2 regions of the Streptomyces finlayi genome follow, and region 2 is predicted to be linked to the other one. Evidence: riboswitches for the same ligand, from Rfam matches in the RefSeq annotation. Region 2 holds a riboswitch; the other holds the start of a gene.

Region 1 (4,405 bases), 2.7 Mb from region 2:
GCTCCAGCGGTGTCTGGTACAGCATGTGGTGCACGAACCAGAGCACCGAGTTCGCGATGCCGTTGTACGCGTCGGCGTGGAGATCCGCGTCGATGTCGAGCATCCGTACGCCCTCTTCGGCGACGCCCTGCCTGACCGCCTCGCGGTCGCCGTCGCTCAGGGCCGCGCACACCCACAGTTTGTCGTCGACCGCGCTGAGGCCGGAGACCAGTCCGCCTCCGCCCCGTTTCGATGTGAGTGAGCCGTCCTCGCCCTGTGTGTACGACACGGGGCCGCGGTTGGACGCGACGAGAACCTGGGCAGCGTGCTCGGAGACCATGTACCGGAACCTAGCCCGTTCCGGAAGCCCCCAAACGTGAGTACGGCCTCCGGCCGGACGGGCCCGTGCTCCGGGCCCTCAGCCGTGGTCGCGTCCACGCCCCCGCCCGCGCGTCGCCGCGCGGGCGACCGCCCCGGCCCCGGTCAGGGCGAACCCGAGGCCGCCGAGGAGCCACAGCCGCTCGCTGGTGCCGCCGGTATCGGCGAGGACGGGCAGGACAGCGGCGTACCCGGGCAGCCGGCGCACGGCGACCCTCAGTCGAGGAAAAGCCATAAAAGTGAAATATAGGGGACTTTTATGACTGAACCGATTACGCCGCGCGACGCACCAGGTACTCCTCGACGTCCCGCATCGGAGGCCGCTCCTCCGTATCGACCGCAGAGGTGCACGGCACGAAGCCGTTCTCGCCCCGCTCGAACTGCGTGAGCACCGGCCGCACCAGGTGGCCCCGGGAGAGCCGCAGCTGCGCGGTGCGGTAGATCGTCGCCGCCATCCTGCCCAGCGCCTGACTGTCCTGGTTGCGGTGTTTGCGTATGCCGACGTCGACCTGCGCCAGGGCGTCCAGTCCCACCAGGTGCAGCGAGTCGATGAGCAGGCCCAGCTCCACTCCGTAGCCGACGGGGAAGGGCAGCTGCTCCAGCAGGGAGCGCCGTACGGCGTACTCGCCGCCGAGCGGCTGGACGAAGCCGGCCAGCTGCGGCCAGTGCAGATTGAGCAGGGGCCGTGCGACCAGTTCAGTGACACGACCGCCCTGACCGGCGGTGTTTCCCAGCGGTCGGTCGTACATCGCCTTCACGAACTGGACCGAGGGGTCGGTGAGGAGCGGGCCGACGGTCCCGGAGACGAAGTCCGCCGAGAAGTCCTTCAGGTCGGCGTCGATGAAGCAGACGATCTCGCCGCTCGTGACCAGCAGTGACCGCCACAGGACCTCGCCCTTGCCGGGGAGGGTGGGTATTCGGGGCAGGATCGCGTCCCGGTGGACCACCCGGGCTCCCGCCTCCGTGGCGACCCGCCCGGTCGCGTCCGTCGATCCGGAGTCGATGACGACCAGCTCGTCGATCAGCGGCACGCGCTCCATGAGCTCGCGCCGGATCGTCGTCACGATGGCGCCGACCGTCGCCTCCTCGTTGAGGGCGGGCAGGACGACGCTGATGCTGCCGCGGTGGGGGTCCCGGGACCTGGCGGCCGCGAGGCGATCCAGCGGACGATCGGCGGCCGACCAGGAACGCCTGGTCAGCCAACGCTCCACCTCTTCGATCACGTCGAATCTCCCTGCGTGTGATCCATCTCGCGGTTCGGACGACTGGTTCAACCGTCCGAGGCTTCGGTTACAGTCTTGAACAACGCGGACGACCCTCGCATCTCGGGGTCCGCCCGCGAACAAACGCCTGGATCACTGATCCAGTGCCATAGCGCTCATCCAGAGGGACTGAGGGAACGGCCCGTTGAAGTCCCGGCAACCCCCCCATCGACCGCGAGGTCACGGTGGGGAAGGTGCCAAATCCGTCTTGTGGCGAAATTCGCCATGAGGAAGATGAGGAGAAAGGGCCTCCGCCAGCATGGCTGTGCAGACTGAAACGACGAACACCCCCTCCACTGTGGATCTCGGTCCCGCCGCGGCGCTTTCCTGTCGTGAGTGCGGCGAGCGTTTCGAGCTCGGCCCCCTGTTCGCCTGCGCGTCCTGTTTCGGGCCGCTCGAGGTGGCGTACGACCTGCCGAGCGGCTCTCCCGACGAGCTGAAGAAGCGCATCGAGGCCGGACCCGACAACATCTGGCGCTACGCGCCGCTGCTGCCGGTCCCCGCCGATGTCGCGGACAAGCCCAACCTCAACCCCGGCTTCACCAAGCTGGTCAAGGCCGACAACCTCGCCCGTGAACTGGGCGTCACCGGCGGCCTGTTCGTCAAGGACGACTCCGGGAACCCGACGCACTCCTTCAAGGACCGGGTCGTCGCGATCGCCGTCGAGGCCGCCCGTGCCTTCGGTTTCACCACGCTCTCCTGCTCCTCCACCGGCAACCTCGCCGGCGCCGTGGGTGCCGCCGCCGCCCGTGCCGGTCTCCGCTCGTGCGTGTTCATCCCGCACGACCTGGAGCAGGGCAAGGTCGTCATGGCCGCGGTGTACGGCGGTGACCTGGTCGGCATCGAGGGCAACTACGACGACGTCAACCGCTTCTGCTCCGAGCTCATCGGCGACCCGCTCGGCGAGGGCTGGGGCTTCGTCAACGTCAATCTGCGTCCGTACTACGGCGAGGGCTCCAAGACCCTCGCGTACGAGATCTGCGAGCAGCTCGGCTGGCGGCTGCCCGACCAGCTCGTGATCCCGATCGCCTCGGGCTCGCAGCTCACGAAGATCGACAAGGGGCTCCAGGAGCTCATCAAGCTCGGCCTGGTCGAGGACAGGCCGTACAAGATCTTCGGCGCCCAGGCCGAGGGCTGCTCCCCGGTGTCGGTGGCCTTCAAGGCCGGTCACGACGTCGTGCGCCCCCAGAAGCCGAACACGATCGCCAAGTCCCTCGCCATCGGGAACCCGGCCGACGGCCCGTACGTCCTGGACATCGCCCGCCGTACCGGTGGCGCGGTGGAGGACGTGAACGACGAGCAGATCGTCGAGGCGATCAAGCTGCTCGCGCAGACCGAGGGCATCTTCGCGGAGACCGCGGGCGGCGTGACGGTCGGCGTGACGAAGAAGCTGATCGAGGCGGGTCTGCTCGACCCGGCGCTGACCACGGTCGTCCTGAACACGGGAGACGGTCTCAAGACGCTCGACGCGGTGGCCGCGACCTCGCAGGCGACCGCGACGATCCGGCCGAGCCTGGACGCGTTCCGCGCGGCCGGCCTCGCCACCAGCTGATCACCCGAGACCGAAGGAAGGCACCCACCATGAGCGTCAAGGTCCGCATCCCCACCATCCTCCGCACCTACACGGGCGGCCAGGCCGAGGTTCCGGCCGAGGGGAAGGTCCTCTCCGAGGTGATCGACTCCCTGGAGAAGAACCACCCGGGCATCGCCGCCCGCGTCCTGGACGACCAGGGCAAGCTGCGCCGCTTCGTGAACGTGTACGTCAACGACGACGACGTGCGCTTCGAGGGTGGCCTGGACGCGGCCACCCCGGACGGTGCAGGCGTCTCGATCATCCCGGCCGTCGCCGGAGGCTGACCGCCGGGCCGGCGCCGTACGCCGGCATTCACAGCGTCACCCCCAGTTGCCCCCTCCGTGAGAGAAACGGAGGGGGCAATTCTGGATGGTTAGACGCGGTAGAGTTGGGAAGTCCCCTCCGCTGCCCGTGCCACGCGACATATGAGAATGCGCCTGGTCGCGATAAGAAGCAGCCAAAGTGTGCGACCCCTTTGAGCCATAAGTCACCTTTGTCAGGCCCGACTTGCCCAGGAATCTCATAAGTTCCCCACAAAGGGGCGATCGGTCGCGCCCAGAATTCTCGTCCGACTGACCTGTTGCAGAGGGCAGTTGGGCAGATACATTCGGCCGCGGTCGACGCGTTCCGGCGCACACACCCTCTCCTGTCGGAGGGTGAGTTCTGACCCGGGCCCGCGAAGTGCGGTCCTGTGCAAGGGCCAGAAATAGGGGAGTTGGACATGGCTCAGGGCACCGTCAAGTGGTTCAACGCGGAGAAGGGGTACGGCTTCATCGCGGTCGACGGTGGTGCGGATGTTTTCGTCCACTACAGCGCGATCCAGATGGACGGGTACCGCACCCTCGAAGAGGGTCAGCGAGTTGAATTCGAAATCTCGCAGGGCCAGAAGGGGCCGCAGGCAGACATGGTCAAGCTCGCCGTCGGCTGAGTTCGGCGCAGTCGGCCAACGACACCACTCACGCGCGTAGGGCCCGTACCCCCAGGGGTGCGGGCCCTCCGTGCGTGCCGGGGTGTCTGGCCCCTCGGGGCGTCCGGGGACGCAGGGCGAGCCCCTCCGCGCGCCCCCCTGCGGCCCGTTTGTTTGTCCACATCCCGAGGGGGACGCTTGCACTCGCAGGGGTCGAGTGCTAATCATTGGCGTTAGCACTCTCCAGGTGAGAGTGACAGAAACTTGGACCGGGCCGGTGAGGCTCGGAGGCTGTGCGGGGCAAGG
Region 2 (4,405 bases):
GTCATGCTCTGCGCATGACCGATTGGCGGGAAGTCGACTGGCGGAACAGGGCCAGGAGGATTCGCGAGGCGGCCGCGGCGGACGGAGCGCCCGTCACCTACGGGCTCATCGCGCTGTGCTGCGCCGTCTTCCTGATCAGCCCGCTCTCCGGGTTCAACCTCTCCTACGGCACGGCCGACCGGCTGCTCGCCGCACAGGCCGCGTACTTCGAACGGTGGGGCGTGATCCCCAGCGAACTGTGGGGCGGCTCGGCGCACGCGATTCTCACCCCGCTCACCGCGCTGTTCGTGCACGGCAGCTGGCTGCACCTGCTCGGCAACATGCTGTTCCTGTACGTGTTCGGCGCGATGGCCGAGGAACGCATGGGCCACCTCGGGTTCGCCGTCTTCTACCTCTGCTGCGGGTATCTGGCCCTGCTCGTCTTCGCGGCGGCCCACGCCGAATCCGACCAGACCCTGGTCGGCGCGTCCGGGGCGATCTCCGCGGTACTCGGCGCGTTCCTCTGCCTCTTCCCCAAGGTGCGGGTCACGAGCATCTTCCCGTTCCTCTTCTTCCTGCCGCTGCGCTTCCCCGCCTGGATCGTGCTGATCTTCTGGTTCACCCTTCAGTGGCTGGCGGCGCAGAGCGTGGGAAACAGCCCGGGCGTGGCGTATCTCGCCCATGTCGCGGGCTTCGCCGCCGGGTTCCTCTGCGCCTGGGTGTGCTGTCGCCGTGGGGCTAGAGTGAAGTCTCCAGCCACGGCCACCGAGGGAGAAAGCCAGCCGTGATCACCGCGATCGTGCTCATCAGAACCAGCGTGGACCGGATTCCGGAGATCGCCGAGGCCATCGCCGCGCTGGACAGTGTCAGCGAGGTCTACTCGGTCACCGGTACGTACGACCTGATCGCCATGGTCCGCGTGTCCAAGCACGACGATCTCGCCGATGTCATCCCCGGCCGGATCAGCAAGATCCCGGGCGTCGAGGGAACCGACACGCATGTCGCGTTCCGTACGTACTCGCAGCACGACCTCGAAGCGGCCTTCGCGATCGGCCTGGACGCCTAGGACCTCACGCGGCACGCGGGCCGGGCACGGGTATCGGTTCCGTGCCCGGGCGGTGTGCCGCGGCTGTCAGACCTGGGCCGTCCCGCGGTCCGGGACGCAGCGGCCGCCCTCCGTGCGGTAGCTCCACCGGGCGCCATCGCGCACGAGCTCCTTGACCGCCCGTACGAAACGTTCGACGTGCTCGTCCGGCGTACCGGCCCCGAAGCTGACCCGGATCGCGTTCAGGGACTTCTCGCCCGGCTCGGACTCCGGCGCACCGCACTCGCCCGGGTCCCGCGCCTCGCCGCCCAGCAGCGTCCGCACCAGCGGGTGGGCGCAGAAGAGTCCGTCCCGGACGCCGATCCCGTACTCCGCCGAGAGCGCGGCGGCGAAGTGCGAGCTGTTCCAGCCCTCGACGACGAACGAGATGACGCCGACCCGCGGGGCGTCATCGCCGAACAGGGAGAGCACCCGCACCTCCGGGACCTCGGCGAGTCCGGCACGGACCACCGAGACGAGGTGCTGCTCACGGGCGACGAGGGTGCCGAAGCCCGCCTCGGTGAGCGCCTTGCAGGCGGAAGCGATCGAGTAGACACCGATGACATTGGGCGAACCGGCCTCATGGCGGGCCGCGGTGGTGTGCCACTCCACGTCCACGCCGCCGTCGGTGCGCCGGGCGACCTTGCGGGAGGCGCCGCCGCCCGCGAGGTACGGCTCCGCGTCCTGGAGCCAGTCGGCGCGGCCCGCGAGGACTCCCGAGCCGAACGGCGCGTACAGCTTGTGTCCGGAGAAGGCGGCCCAGTCGACGTCCAGCTCCGTGATGTCCACCGGGTGGTGGGGGGCGAGCTGCGCGGCGTCGAGCACGATCCGGGCACCGTGGGCGTGGGCGGCGGCGGCCAGCTCCCTGACCGGCCACAGCTCACCGGTGACGTTCGAGGCACCCGTGACGCAGACCAGCGCCGGGCCGTTGGGGCGGCGCCCGACGAGCGCCCGCTCCAGGGACTCGACGGCCTGCCCGGGCGTGCGCGGGGCGTCGAGGCAGGTCACGCGGGCGTCGCGCCAGGGCAGCAGCGAGGCGTGGTGCTCGGTCTCGAAGACGAACACCTCGCAGTCCGCGGGGAGCGCGGCGGCGAGCAGGTTGAGGGAGTCGGTCGTCGAACGGGTGAAGACCACCTGGTCGTCGGCCCGGCAGCCGAGGAACTCCGCGACGGTCCTGCGGCTGCTCTCGAAGAGATCCGTGGAGAGCTGCGAGAGGTAGCCGGCGCCCCGGTGGACGCTGCCGTAGTACGGGGCGTACGCGGCGACGTCGTCCCACACCCGCTGGAGTGCCGGGGCGCTGGCCGCGTAGTCGAGGGCGGCATACGCCACTTCGCCCCCCGTAACGAGTGGAACGGTGACGTCCTTGCCCAGAACCGGCAGCGATGCACAAATGGGCCGGTCGAGGGCAGCGGCGGAGACAGACATGGCGAACTCCCGTAACAGGCAGGCGAATTCCGCGCGCCGAGGCGTACGCCGGCAGCGCAGGAGAAGAAGGAGGTGCGCGGAGGAGGGCCAGGGGTCTTCAAGACCCTTCTGGAGCCCTAACGCATTCGCTTGCTCACAAGGGGCTCCCTAGGGACCAGGACCCCGGGGGTTGGCATGCACAGATGCCGAGGGGCCCGCGCTTGCCGCAGACCTCGCTGCCTGCGGCCTGGTCTTCACCCGGGGCACCCCGCCACGGACGGAGGGTTGCCGGACAGCGAGCCGGGGCCTATTCGCTGTCACTCATGACCTGCGCAGCATCTTGCCACACGTACGCACAGACGCAAGGCGCGGTCCGGCATCCGGACCGCGCCTTGCGTCTGCCGCCCTGGTCAGGCGTTGCTGGCCGCCACCCAGCGCTCCAGTACGCGCTTGGCCGCACCGGAGTCGATGGACTCATTGGCCCGTACGATCCCGGCGGCGATCTGCTCGTTCAGCGTGCCCGGCCCCGCGTCCAGGGCGACCAGCGCCGCGGCGGTGTTGAGCAGGACCGCGTCGCGCACCGGACCGGTCTCGCCGTCCAGCAGCCGGCGGGCGACATCCGCGTTGTACGAGGCGTCGGCGCCGCGCAGCGCCTCCACGGGCACCAGCCGCAGGCCGACGTCACGCGGATCGAACGCCTCCTCGCGCACCGCACCGTCCCGTACCACCCAGACCCGTGACGTCGCCGTGGTGGTCAGCTCGTCGAGGCCGTCGTCGCCGCGGAAGACCAGCGAGGAGTTGCCGCGGTCGGCCAGCACACCCGCCACGATGGGCGCCATCCGGAGGTCGGCGACGCCGACCGCCTGGGCGCGGACCTGGGCCGGGTTGGTGAGCGGGCCCAGGATGTTGAACGTGGTCTGCGCGCCGAGTTCCCTGCGGGCCTTGGCCGCGTACCGCAGAGCGGGGTGGAACTTCACGGCGAAGCAGAAGGTGATGCCCGCTTCCTCCGCGACCTGCACGACCCGCTGCGGCGTCAGTTCGAGGTTGACGCCCAGCTTCTCCAGGACGTCGGACGCCCCGCTCGCCGAGGAGGCGGCGCGGTTGCCGTGCTTGACGACCTTCGCGCCGGCTCCCGCGATGACGATCGCCGACATGGTGGAGATGTTGACCGTCTTGGCCAGGTCGCCGCCGGTGCCCACGATGTCGACCGTACGGCCCGGAACGTGGATGGTGTTGGCGTGCGCGTACATGGTCCGTACGAGCCCGGTGACCTCGTCGACCGTCTCGCCCTTGGCGCGCAGCGCGACGGCGAAACCGGCGATCTGCGCGTCGGTCGCCTCACCGCTCATGATGCGGTCCATGGCCCACGCGGTGTCGTCCGATGTGAGGTTCTCGCCGCGCAGCAGCGGGTTCAGCACGCCCGGCCAGGAACGAGCCGCCACGCTGTCGCCGCCGTCCGGGGTCACAACGTTCATGGTCCGCTCCTGGGGTCCACAGCCGATAAGGGATCGGCTCCACCTTATCCAGCCCGGGAGGCGGCAAAGAGCCCCGTCCACTCGATGGACGGGGCTCTCGCTGTGGCGATCGGTTCAGGTGATCAGTGGTGGCCGTGGCCGCTGGTGATCTCCTTGTACTCCTCGGCGGTGGGCTTGGCGATCTGGTTGTCCTCGCCGTAGTAGCCCTTGCTGAGCTTGATACGCAGCTTCTCCACCGGAGAGACCTTGCGCTTGACGCCGTTCTCGTCGACCGCCGGGCCGATCTCGGCCGGCGTGTACTGCTCGTGCGCGGTCAGCGTGTGCAGTTGGCCCGGGCTGAGCGGCTCGTGGATCTCGACGAACTCACCGTGCGGCAGGCGCTTGATGATGCCGGACTCGCGTCCGTGCAGCACCTTGTCCCTGTCGCGGCGCTGGAGGCCGAGGCAGATCCGCTTGGTCACGA

The links. A riboswitch is a leader RNA that binds a small molecule or an ion and turns the genes downstream of it on or off. The one in region 2 is predicted to bind S-adenosylmethionine.
Region 1: it holds a riboswitch for S-adenosylmethionine, as region 2 does, so the genes downstream of both, thrC (threonine synthase) here and F0344_RS27555 (aminotransferase class V-fold PLP-dependent enzyme) in region 2, are expected to answer to the same signal.

What each region holds. Positions count from the first base shown of each region.
Region 1 covers NZ_CP045702.1:3,324,867-3,329,271, reverse strand. Annotated here, with positions in the region: gene F0344_RS15315 (alpha,alpha-trehalose-phosphate synthase (UDP-forming)) at 1-319, opposite strand, end outside; gene F0344_RS15310 (hypothetical protein) at 398-592, opposite strand; gene F0344_RS15305 (glucosyl-3-phosphoglycerate synthase) at 630-1,580, opposite strand; SAM riboswitch class I at 1,733-1,860, shown strand; gene thrC (threonine synthase) at 1,879-3,171, shown strand; gene F0344_RS15295 (MoaD/ThiS family protein) at 3,201-3,476, shown strand; gene F0344_RS15290 (cold-shock protein) at 3,914-4,120, shown strand.
Region 2 covers NZ_CP045702.1:6,023,693-6,028,097, reverse strand. Annotated here, with positions in the region: gene F0344_RS27565 (rhomboid family intramembrane serine protease) at 15-767, shown strand; gene F0344_RS27560 (Lrp/AsnC family transcriptional regulator) at 764-1,045, shown strand; gene F0344_RS27555 (aminotransferase class V-fold PLP-dependent enzyme) at 1,112-2,488, opposite strand; SAM riboswitch class IV at 2,680-2,796, opposite strand; gene trpD (anthranilate phosphoribosyltransferase) at 2,878-3,942, opposite strand; gene qcrB (cytochrome bc1 complex cytochrome b subunit) at 4,065-4,405, opposite strand, start outside.